One region of the Thermanaeromonas sp. DSM 22490 genome, then DNA from elsewhere that is predicted to be linked to it. Evidence: riboswitches for the same ligand, from Rfam matches in the RefSeq annotation. Region 1 holds a riboswitch; the other holds the start of a gene.
What was found. Region 1 has a riboswitch for glycine ahead of gcvT (glycine cleavage system aminomethyltransferase GcvT). Riboswitches for the same ligand answer to the same signal wherever they lie in the genome.
Positions count from the first base shown of each region.

Region 2: linked by a shared signal. The riboswitch ahead of AC1BI1_RS06405 (GrdX family protein) and the one ahead of gcvT (glycine cleavage system aminomethyltransferase GcvT) in region 1 are both predicted to bind glycine.

Region 1 is NZ_JBJHHE010000004.1:160,985-165,968, reverse strand. It holds gene gcvPB (aminomethyl-transferring glycine dehydrogenase subunit GcvPB) at 1-751, opposite strand, end outside; gene gcvPA (aminomethyl-transferring glycine dehydrogenase subunit GcvPA) at 755-2,086, opposite strand; gene gcvH (glycine cleavage system protein GcvH) at 2,091-2,474, opposite strand; gene gcvT (glycine cleavage system aminomethyltransferase GcvT) at 2,489-3,601, opposite strand; glycine riboswitch at 3,675-3,752, opposite strand; glycine riboswitch at 3,756-3,881, opposite strand; gene sdaAA (L-serine ammonia-lyase, iron-sulfur-dependent, subunit alpha) at 3,979-4,860, opposite strand; gene sdaAB (L-serine ammonia-lyase, iron-sulfur-dependent subunit beta) at 4,847-4,984, opposite strand, start outside.
Region 2 is NZ_JBJHHE010000007.1:15,651-20,634, reverse strand. It holds gene AC1BI1_RS06420 (glycine/sarcosine/betaine reductase component B subunit) at 1-473, opposite strand, end outside; gene AC1BI1_RS06415 (thioredoxin family protein) at 505-822, opposite strand; gene trxB (thioredoxin-disulfide reductase) at 896-2,119, opposite strand; gene AC1BI1_RS06405 (GrdX family protein) at 2,152-2,577, opposite strand; glycine riboswitch at 2,716-2,816, opposite strand; glycine riboswitch at 2,820-2,933, opposite strand; gene AC1BI1_RS06400 (helix-turn-helix domain-containing protein) at 3,089-3,397, shown strand; gene AC1BI1_RS06395 (ATP-binding protein) at 3,541-4,287, shown strand; gene cooS (anaerobic carbon-monoxide dehydrogenase catalytic subunit) at 4,834-4,984, shown strand, end outside.

The DNA of each region.
Region 1 (4,984 bases):
TAACGGCATTGAGGTTGGCCCCATCGTAGTAGAGCAGGCCGCCGGCTTTATGCACCATTTCAGCCATAGTTATAATATCACTTTCAAAAAGACCCAAGGTGTTGGGATTGGTGAGCATGAGGGCTGCGGTATCCGGCCCTAAAGCCTTTCGCAAGGCTTCTAGGTCCACCAGCCCCTGGTCGTTGGAGGGTATTTGGACCACTTCCAGGCCAGCCATGGCAGCGCTGGCCGGATTGGTCCCGTGGGCCGAATCCGGTACCAGCACCTTCTTCCGCTGGGTCTCGCCGCGGCTCCGGTGGTACGCAGCAATGATAAGTAATCCCGCCAGTTCGCCATGGGCTCCGGCCGCCGGCTGCAGCGTCACGGCGTCCATACCGGTAATTTCGGCCAGATACTTTTGTAAGTGATACATAAGCTCCAGCGACCCCTGGGCTGCCTCCCGCGGCACACAGGGGTGCAAATCGGTGAAGCCGGGCAAGCTGGCTACCACTTCATTGACCTTGGGGTTGTATTTCATAGTGCAGGAACCCAAGGGATAAAAGCCGGTATCCACCCCGTAGTTTTTGCTGGAAAGGTGGGTGAAATGGCGCACTACTTCTATTTCGCTTAATTCGGGTAGCTCAGCGTCTTTCCGCCGGCGGTAAGCCTCCGGCAGGTGGTTTTCTACTTCTCCTGGCACATCTAGCGGCGGAAAGACATAGCCTTTCCGGCCGGGAGCTCCCAGTTCCCAGAGAAGCGGTTCTACTGCCACTGTTTACAACCCCCTCATTACTTCTACTAAGCGGTCTATTTCCGACCGCGTCCGCACCTCAGTGACACAGAAAAGCATGGCTCCTTCCAATTCCGGGTAAAAGCGTCCCAGGTCAAAGCCACCCGCTATACCGGCGCGCATCAGGCGGTCAGCTACTTGGGAAGGAGCTTGGGAGGCGCGGATGGCAAATTCATGGAAGAAGGGCCCGTTGAAGACCGGCTTTATCCCTTTTATTTTTAGGAGTTGTTCAAAAGCGTAATGCGCTTTAAGCAAGCACTGGCGGGCCACTTCTTTAAGCCCTTCCTTGCCCAGGCAGGAAAGGTATATGGTAGCCGCTAGGGCGCAAAGGGCTTCGTTAGAACAAATATTGGAAGTAGCTTTCTCCCGCCTTATATGTTGCTCTCTGGCCTGGAGGGTAAGGACAAAGGCTCTGCGGCCTTCTACATCAACTGTCTGGCCTACAATCCGTCCCGGCAGGCGTCGCACAAACTTCTCCTTAGCGGCCATAAAGCCTAAATAAGGCCCGCCAAAGTTCAAAGGATTGCCCAGGCTCTGGCCTTCGCCCACCGCCAGGTCAGCGTCATATTCTCCGGGCGGCGCCAATATGCCTAAGGAGATGGGATTTACCACTGCTATGAAAAGGGCCCCCACCTTATGAGCCAGTTCACTGGCTTCGGTCATAGGCTCCAGCTGCCCCACAAAATTTGGCTGTTGAAGGATGACGCCGGCTACGTCCCGGTCAGCTATTCTCGCCAGTTCCTCTAGGGAAGTCCGGCCGTCCTCCCAGGGAATCTCTACTAGCTCAATTCCCTGGCCACGGGTATAAGTGTGGAGAACGGCGCGGTACTGGGGGTTAAGTCCGCGGGAGAACAGAATCTTCTGGCGCCTGGTAGCTCCGCAGGCCACCAGGGCTGCCTCGGCCGTAGCCGTAGCGCCATCGTAGTGAGAGGCATTAGCTACGTCTAAACCTGTTAGGGCACAAATGAGGGACTGGAATTCAAATATGGCCTGGAGGGTGCCCTGGCTCACCTCCGGTTGGTAAGGAGTATAAGCTGTGTAAAATTCGGAACGAGACAGTAAAGCAGGTACCACACTGGGTATGTGGTGTTCGTATGCTCCTGCGCCCAGAAAGGAAATCAAATCGGTCCGGTTCCTGCCGGCCAGTTCCTGGAGATGGCGTAAGACTTCTGCTTCAGCTAAAGGCTCAGGTAAGTCCAGTTCCCGTTTAAGTTTCACTTCCTCCGGAATATCCGCAAACAGGTCTTCTATCCCTTCCACGCCGCAGGCTTTAAGCATTTCTTCCCTTTGGGCTGAGGTGGTGGGAATATAAGTCATAACTTTATTCCTCCTCAAGCAACTTCTGATAGGCTTCAGCACCCAGTAAACTTGCTATTTCTGAAGGGTCCGCCAGTTCCACTTCAATCATCCAGCCCTTACCGTAAGGATCTTGGTTAATCTTCTGCGGTTCCTCCAACAGTTCTTCGTTGACAGCTACTACTCTGCCGGAAACCGGCATATAAACATCGGAGGCAGATTTAACCGATTCCACTACGCCAAAACTATCGCCCGCACTAAATTCGTCCCCCACCTGGGGGAGTTCCACAAATACAATGTCACCTAGCGATTGCTGGGCGTAATCAGTAATGCCGATTCTACAGCGGTTGCCCTTTAGTTGCAGCCATTCATGCTCTTTAGTGTAAAATAAGCCCTCAGGAATAATCATGGTAATGACCCTCCTTATTTTTTCTTCCGGCTGTAGAAGGGTAATGATACTACCCGTGCCGGGTGTTCCCGTCCCCGGATAATTACACTTAAGCTTTCTCCTACCTGGCCATAAGTTTTTTCTACCAGGGCCAGGGCGACATTCTGGCCCAAAGCAGGGGCGAAGGATCCGGAAGTAATGCGCCCCACCTCCCGGCCAGCTGTGCTCACCGGATAGTCGGGCCGGGGAATGTTCCGGTCCAGCATTATAAGGCCAATAAGGTGGCGCGGAGGCCCATCTTCTTTTTGCTGTTTTAAAATTTCACTACCGTTAAATTCCCCTTTTTCCGTGCGCACAAAGCGCCCCAGGCCGGCCTCTATGGGGGTGATTTCCGGGCTCAGCTCATGCCCGTAAAGGGGCATAGCCGCCTCCAGGCGCAAAACGTCGCGCGCTCCTAAACCGCAAGGTTTCAAGCCCTTATCCCGCCCTGCTTCCAGCAACTCCCGCCAAATTTTGGGTCCCTCTGCCGGGTCCATATAGAGCTCGAAGCCGTCTTCTCCCGTATAACCGGTGCGGGAGATAAGGCAAAAGACTCCTCGCACCTTGCCATAAGTCCAGCGATAGTACCCCAGGTCCTGAAGATTAATATCAGTTAGCGGCTGCAATATGGGTGCTGCTTCCGGGCCCTGTAAAGCCAGCTGCAGCGTGGCCGGGGAAGCATCGGTGATGACCACATCGGCGTTCAATTCCTTAGCATTATTCTGTACCCATTCTAAGTCCTTAAGAGTATTGGCAGCATTGACTACCAAGAGAAATTTCTCCTCTTCCAGGCGGTAAACCAAAATGTCATCTACGGTACCGCCGTCTTGATAGCACATGGGGCTGTAAATAACCTTATCTCCCTGGGCCAGGGAAGCATCATTAGTGATCAAATGCTGGACCAGGCGGAAGGCATCCGGCCCTTTTATCTCAATCTCTCCCATGTGGGAAACGTCAAAGAGCCCGGCTTGGGTTCTTACTGCCCGGTGTTCCTCCAGTATACTCGTATATTGCAGGGGCATAATCCAGCCCCCGAATTCCACCATTCGGGCACCTGCTGATATATGCTCCTCATAAAGGGGTGTCTTCTTCCCGGTTTCTGTACCCATAATCTCACCTCAACAAATATAGTATGGCCGGAAAAAATTAAGAGGCCCATACCGTTATTAAAACGGTGTGAGCCTCTGTCTGCTTACCTGAGAGATTAGGCTTCAAAGCCTTACCCCTTTGGTGTCTCCCGTAAGGGAGAACTCTCCAGAGCCGCGTCCAGGAGTAGTACTTTTGCCTGAGAGTTTCCCCCGTGCTGCCACCCACAGCCGGGCTTGCTCCTTCGGCGCCCCTACCCTGTCTTTCTCTTTTGTCAGGAGGGGTCTCTTCTACTCCCTTCCTTCGCCCTATATGAAGTTGTAATTAACTCATGGGCTAATAAATTAATTCGACATTTACGACCTATTATCCTTCTTGTATGAAAATTTTTTTATAATTATCATCCCATCAGATCGCGCATTAAAGAACGTGCAGTGGGACAAGCGGCCACGCCACCCTCCCCCGTTTCTCGTAATGAAGGTGGGAGACTGCGACCTACTTGGACCATAGCGGCTACTACTTCATCTAACGGAATATATGAGGGCAAACCGGCCAGGGCCATATCCGCAGCCGCCAGGGCATGGGCTGCCCCTATAGCATTGCGTTTCACACAGGGTATTTCTACCAGGCCGCCCACCGGATCGCAGACCAATCCCAGCCAGCCCTTCAGGGCAATAGCTGCTGCGTCTATAGCCTGGCGCGGCTGGCCACCGGCCACCTCTACGGCTGCAGCGGCGGCCATGGCGCTGGCCACACCGCATTCTGCCTGGCAGCCGAGGGCCGCACCGGAGAGAGAAGCCTGTTTGCCTATAACTATACCTATGCCAGCAGCCGTAAAAAGGCCATCTACCAGAACTTCATCCTTCCAGCCTTTTTCTGCCTGCAAGGCCAGAAGGACCCCAGGCAGGATGCCACAGGAACCGGCCGTAGGTGCAGCAACTATACGCCCCATGCAGGCGTTGACTTCGGCCACAGCCATGGCCAGGGCAATAGCCCGTCCGGTAGTGCCACCCGATAGACTTTCCCCCTTTTCCCGCGCAGCTTCTAGCAGCCTGGCTCCTCCACCTATCAGGCCGCTGGGGGATCGCATATCCTCTGTCAGTCCCCTTTGAGCAGCGGCCCGCATTATCTCTAACCTTTCCATCATCTTCTGCCTGATGGAAGCTTCATCCTGCCCGCTTAAACTCGCCTGGTATTGTATTACCACCTGGAACAGGGGCAGGTTTTTCCCTTCTGCCTCGGCTAAGAGTTCAGATGCTCTTTTCCAGCTACACAGGGTCAATACGAATCACCCGCTCCATTACCGGCCAGGCCCGCAGGCCAGCGATTATTTCTTCCGGAATACTATCATCCGTCTCCAACACCATTAAAGCCCGCTGGCCCAGGCCTTCCCGGGAAACCCGCAT
Region 2 (4,984 bases), on a different contig from region 1:
AGCCCGGCCAGGCGGACCGTAGCCTCGTGTTCGTGTGGCGGCAGCCCTTCCACGGGGTTGATGACCAGGACAACATTGCAGGTCTGGGAGAAGGGCGTATATTCGGCCCCGGGGCCGCTCATGTCTATAATGCCCTCCTGGAAGCCCACTATTCTGCCGCAGGTTACCACCGCAGCCCCCTTCAAGACATGGGTGCGGCCGGTTCCCACTGTTTCCACCTTGCTCACCGTGCCGGGAAATACACCGCCAGGCCCTTCCACTTTTACCCGGGGTTCAATCACATCCTTTACCGGCAAGATCCTGACACTGTCTCCCGGCCTGGCCAGCTCCACCCTCACTTCGGCGATGCGCTCGTCTTCCTTAATCTTGGCTATCAGTTCCTGCGCGTTTACATAAAGCACGCCATCTTTTATCTCCGTGGCCTGGCCGAACTGCACGTCCTTAATGGTTATATATCCCAGGGATAACTTCAAACCTCACACCTCCCCATGTGAAATTAGTCACTTACAGAAGTTCATTAATCTTTTCCTCGACTGCTTCCGGGGAAACCTCATCCGGGGTTAACAACGCAACTTTTTGGCCCCCCTTAAAGAAGCCCATGGCTGGAAGCCCTCGAACCCCTAAGGAAAGCGCCAGTCGCCTGTTGCCCTGAATATTGAGCTTGGCAAATTTTACTTTGTCCTTGTATTTGCCTTCTAGGGCCTCCATATCCGGCAGGAGCGCCATACACTTTTCGCAGTTGGGGCTCCAGAAATCTACTACCACCAGGCCCGAGGCTCCCAGCACTTCAGCCTCAAAATTATCCTTGTTGACTTCTAACATCTAAAACACCTCCTTCCACCTAATACGCTTTTTGCCTTCTAAGGGTGATTTTCCAGGGCCTGCGAAACAAGTTTTAGGAGATAAAAGGTGATATAGCTTTCTCCATGGCGTCCACTTCAAACTCTTTAATCTGGGCCACCACTTCCCCCTGCTTTAAGAGCAGCACAGCAGGAACTTTGTCTATACCGTAACGCCTGGCCACCCTGGTGTTACGGTAAGTGTCTATTTTTGTTACCTTAATCCTGTCCCCCAGCTTTTCTTGGAGTTTCTCCACCTTGGCCATTACCGGCAGGCTGGCCTCCACCATGGGGCTCCAGAAGGCCAGCAAGACGGGTTTATCAGGCCGCAATACTTCTAGGCGGAAAAATTCCTCTTCCCGGATATATTTTTCCGCCGCCATGGCCGCGATGGCTCCATCGGCCGCGGCCGTCACTACCTGGCGCAAGAATTTTTCCCGGCAGTCCCCGGCAGCATATACTCCTTCCACCGAAGTCTCCATAATCTCGTTGGTCCTAATGTAACCGCGGGCATCCATTTCTATCTTGCCCTGCAAGAAAGAGGTATTAGGAACCGTTCCCACGAAGAAGAATATGCCGTCAGCGGGCAACTCTTCCAGTTCGCCTGTTTTGATATTCTTTATTACTACCGCAGTGACAGCTTCATCGCCCTTTATTTCTTCCACCACTGAATTCCACTTAAATTTAAGCTTGGGATTGGCAAAAGCCCTCTCCTGGATGACTTTAGTGGCGTCCAGGATCCCCTCATCGTGAATGACAACTAAAGTTACTTCCGCGGCAAAATTAGTAAGGTAAATAGCCTCTTCCACGGCCGCATCGCCGTTGCCCACCACCACTACGCTGGCATCGGTATAAAAGTCGGCGTCACAGGTGGCACAATAAGATACACCCCTGCCGCGGAACTCCCTCTCTCCTTTAATCCCTAGTACCCGAGGCTCAGCACCGGAAGCAATAATTACCGCTTTAGCCAGGTAGGTATCTTGCTTTTGGGTTTTTATTACCTTCTCGTAACCGCGGAAATCGACTTCCGTCACTTCGTCTCTTATAATCTCACAGCCGAAGTGCCGGGCATGCTCGGCCATCCTGTCCGTAAGCTCCGCTCCTCCGGCGCTCAAAGTGCCGGGCCAGTTTTCAATGGTCTTGGTGCTGGCGATCTGCCCGCCGTGGCGCGCTTTTTCTAAAATAACCGTTTTGAGCCGCGCCCTGGAGGCGTACAAACCCGCAGTCAGTCCGGCCGGCCCGCCACCTATTATAAGTACATCAACTTCCCTGGTGCTCACCTCTATCCACTCCTTCCTTAACTTTCTTTACCTTACATAAAATTGGTAACTTCCACTCCTCCGGCCAGATCGGAAAGCTCTATTGTTTGGCTTATTAATTCCCAGTCCAGCAGGCGAAAATGAGCCAGGGTATGAACGTCGTAATCCGACCGGCTACCAACCTCCCTTTGCCTCTTCTCCAGCATGTCTATAGCCCTTTCCATAAGGGTGATGGATTTGGTATCTAAGATGCCCGACCTGGGTCGGGGTTCCAGCAAAGCCAGGCTACGATACGGGTTTTGCCAGGGTTTAAGGCTGCCCATTAGAGGATGGCTCAGCAAAAGGCAGCCTTGATAGATGAGTTTACGCGCTTCTTTAAAGACCTGGAGCGTCCCTCCCGGTACCAACAGCAAGCGCCCTTGACTAAACTTTATATCGGGATTATTGGTCACCACCCAGGTCTGTCCGTAGCCGCTCATGATAAGTTTATTTTTCCCTCCCCCGCCTTAAACTAACAACCTTTATAACCTTCGTTATCCGGGTTCTCATCCGAAAGCCTTCGCACCTGCTAGGAGCATAACAAAAGAGGCTATCCACCCTTAGTTAGGGTGAATAGCCTCTGTCCTTCCACCTGAGAGAATAGGCGCTAACGCGCCTTACCCCTTGGGTGTTCCCCCTGAAATACGGTAAGTGCATTCAGCGGGGAAGCTCTCCAGAGATGCGTCCGAGAGCAGTGCTTTTGCCTGAGAGTTTGGGCTTGGGGCCCTCACCGCAGGCCCTCGCCTTGCTCCTTCGGCGCCCGGTCAAACACCCGGGTCTCTCCTGCTCTCCTCAACCGCCAACCCTTATTTAGTTTTACTTTATTTTTGTTCTTGTTTTCACTAGTATTATATTCTACATGGCATTAAATTCTCCTTCTAACAATCTAAAAAATTTTTACCCTCTCTACCCTCACCGTGGCCTATCGGTGAATAATCAATTGGTCAGGCTATGCAAAGGAGGTGGAACGCGTCGCCGGGCAACGTCCGGGAATTGGAAAATGTCCTGGAGAGGGCTGTCATCTTGGCTGAAGACCAGGAAATCCATCCCCATCACCTCGCCATAGGTTATCCGGGCAAAAAGAAAGGGGTAAGGGATATCTCCCCCCTTTATAAAGTACGGATAGAAGCGGAAAAGGAGGCCATCATCCAGGCCCTAGAAGCTTTTGGAGGAGAAAAAACACGGGCCGCCAAGGCCTTAGGCCTCTCCCGCCAGGCCCTTTATGCTAAAATGTCCCGCTATGGCCTGCTTAAAAAATAATGTCAACTCTTTTTAACGTGTAAAACCCAATTGACATTGGGGTTGTTAGGCCGCCTAGCGCTGGCGGCCTTTTTCTTTTGGCACGCTTTTTGCTAATGAAAATAAACGATAACCAGGAGAAGTTGAACAGAGGAGGCGTGCCAGTGAAACTGGCTATTTCCGGGAAGGGCGGCGTCGGCAAAACAACCATCGCCGCAGGTTTAATCAGGTGCTTTGCCCAGCGAGGTTACCAGGTATATGCCGTCGATGCCGATCCTGATACCAGCCTGGGAATGGTCCTGGGTCTTCCTGAGGAAAGGCTTGGTACCCTGAAACCTATTGTTGATATGCGAGAGTTGATTGTCGAACGCACCGGCGGTAGCGGGGCCTTCTTTTCTTTAAACCCGGAAGTAGATAGCCTGCTGGAGGATTACACCATCAGAAGCGGTAATATCCTTTTTTTGAAAATGGGGGCCATAAAACCGGGGGGTTCCACATGCTATTGCCGGGAAAATGCCGTCTTAAATGCTATGGTTAATTCCCTCGTCTTAAAACGCCGGGAAATGGTGGTTTTAGATATGGGTGCCGGCATTGAACACCTTACCCGGGGTACGGCCCGGGGGGTAGATCTTATGCTTATTGTTACCGAACCCACCCTGGTGAGTATCCAAACTGCCCGGGTCGTCCAAAAACTGGCCGCAGAACTTGGTATTGCACGAATCAAATTTGTGGGCAATAAATTGCGTCAACCCAGGGATGAAGAATTTATCCTTAGCCACCTGCCGCCAGGTGACGTTATTGGTCTGATCCCCTTCCAAACGGAAATTTTAGACCAGGCTGCCGGTTTTATCGGTGAGCAGTCTTTTACGGCAGCAGGTATCGCCGAGCTGGCTACTAGGTTGCTGAGCTAACTAGATGTTGCCCGGGCATATGCCGGAGAACCGGAGTTCTCCGCAAAGATAGCCGTGGCATTAATTAAGGAAGTAAAAACCAAGGAGGTTAAGTAATATGCCCAGGGACCGTGATATTACCACCACTATATCACCCCTTACAGGCCCACCCCCTTTTCTTAACCCTCCCCTAAAAGGCCAACGATATTCATGTCTTCATTTCCCAACTGGGTGACCGGCCCCATAGCGGGCCAGAGTGTGCCCTGGCGTGGGGGAAAAACTTACATAGTTTAAATATCCTGGCTTTCATACCGGGTTACAGCATATCTAAAAGCTTTGCAAGGAGGTCGGGTTAACTAAATGATATTCAATAATAAAAACCCTCCGCTTCTTGGGCGGACAAAGACAAAACCTAGCTTAGAGCCGGAAAAACGGATGCTGGAGGTAGGGGTTTGCGCCATAAGCGATTGGGAAGGCCAGATAGGATGTCTGGCTGTAACTTAAAACCAGCACTAATGCTTAAAAGCTTGCGGCGTTGCCGCATATTCTTCAAGGAGGTTGATGCTGATGGCTAACCCGTGTAAGGTTTCTTTGGATCCGGCTGTTTGCGAGATGGTAGAAAAGGCCAGGCGCGTGAAGGTGGAGACGGTCTGGGACCGCTACCAGGCTATGCTCCCCCAGTGCGGTTTTGGTGAAACCGGGCTGTGCTGCCGGCACT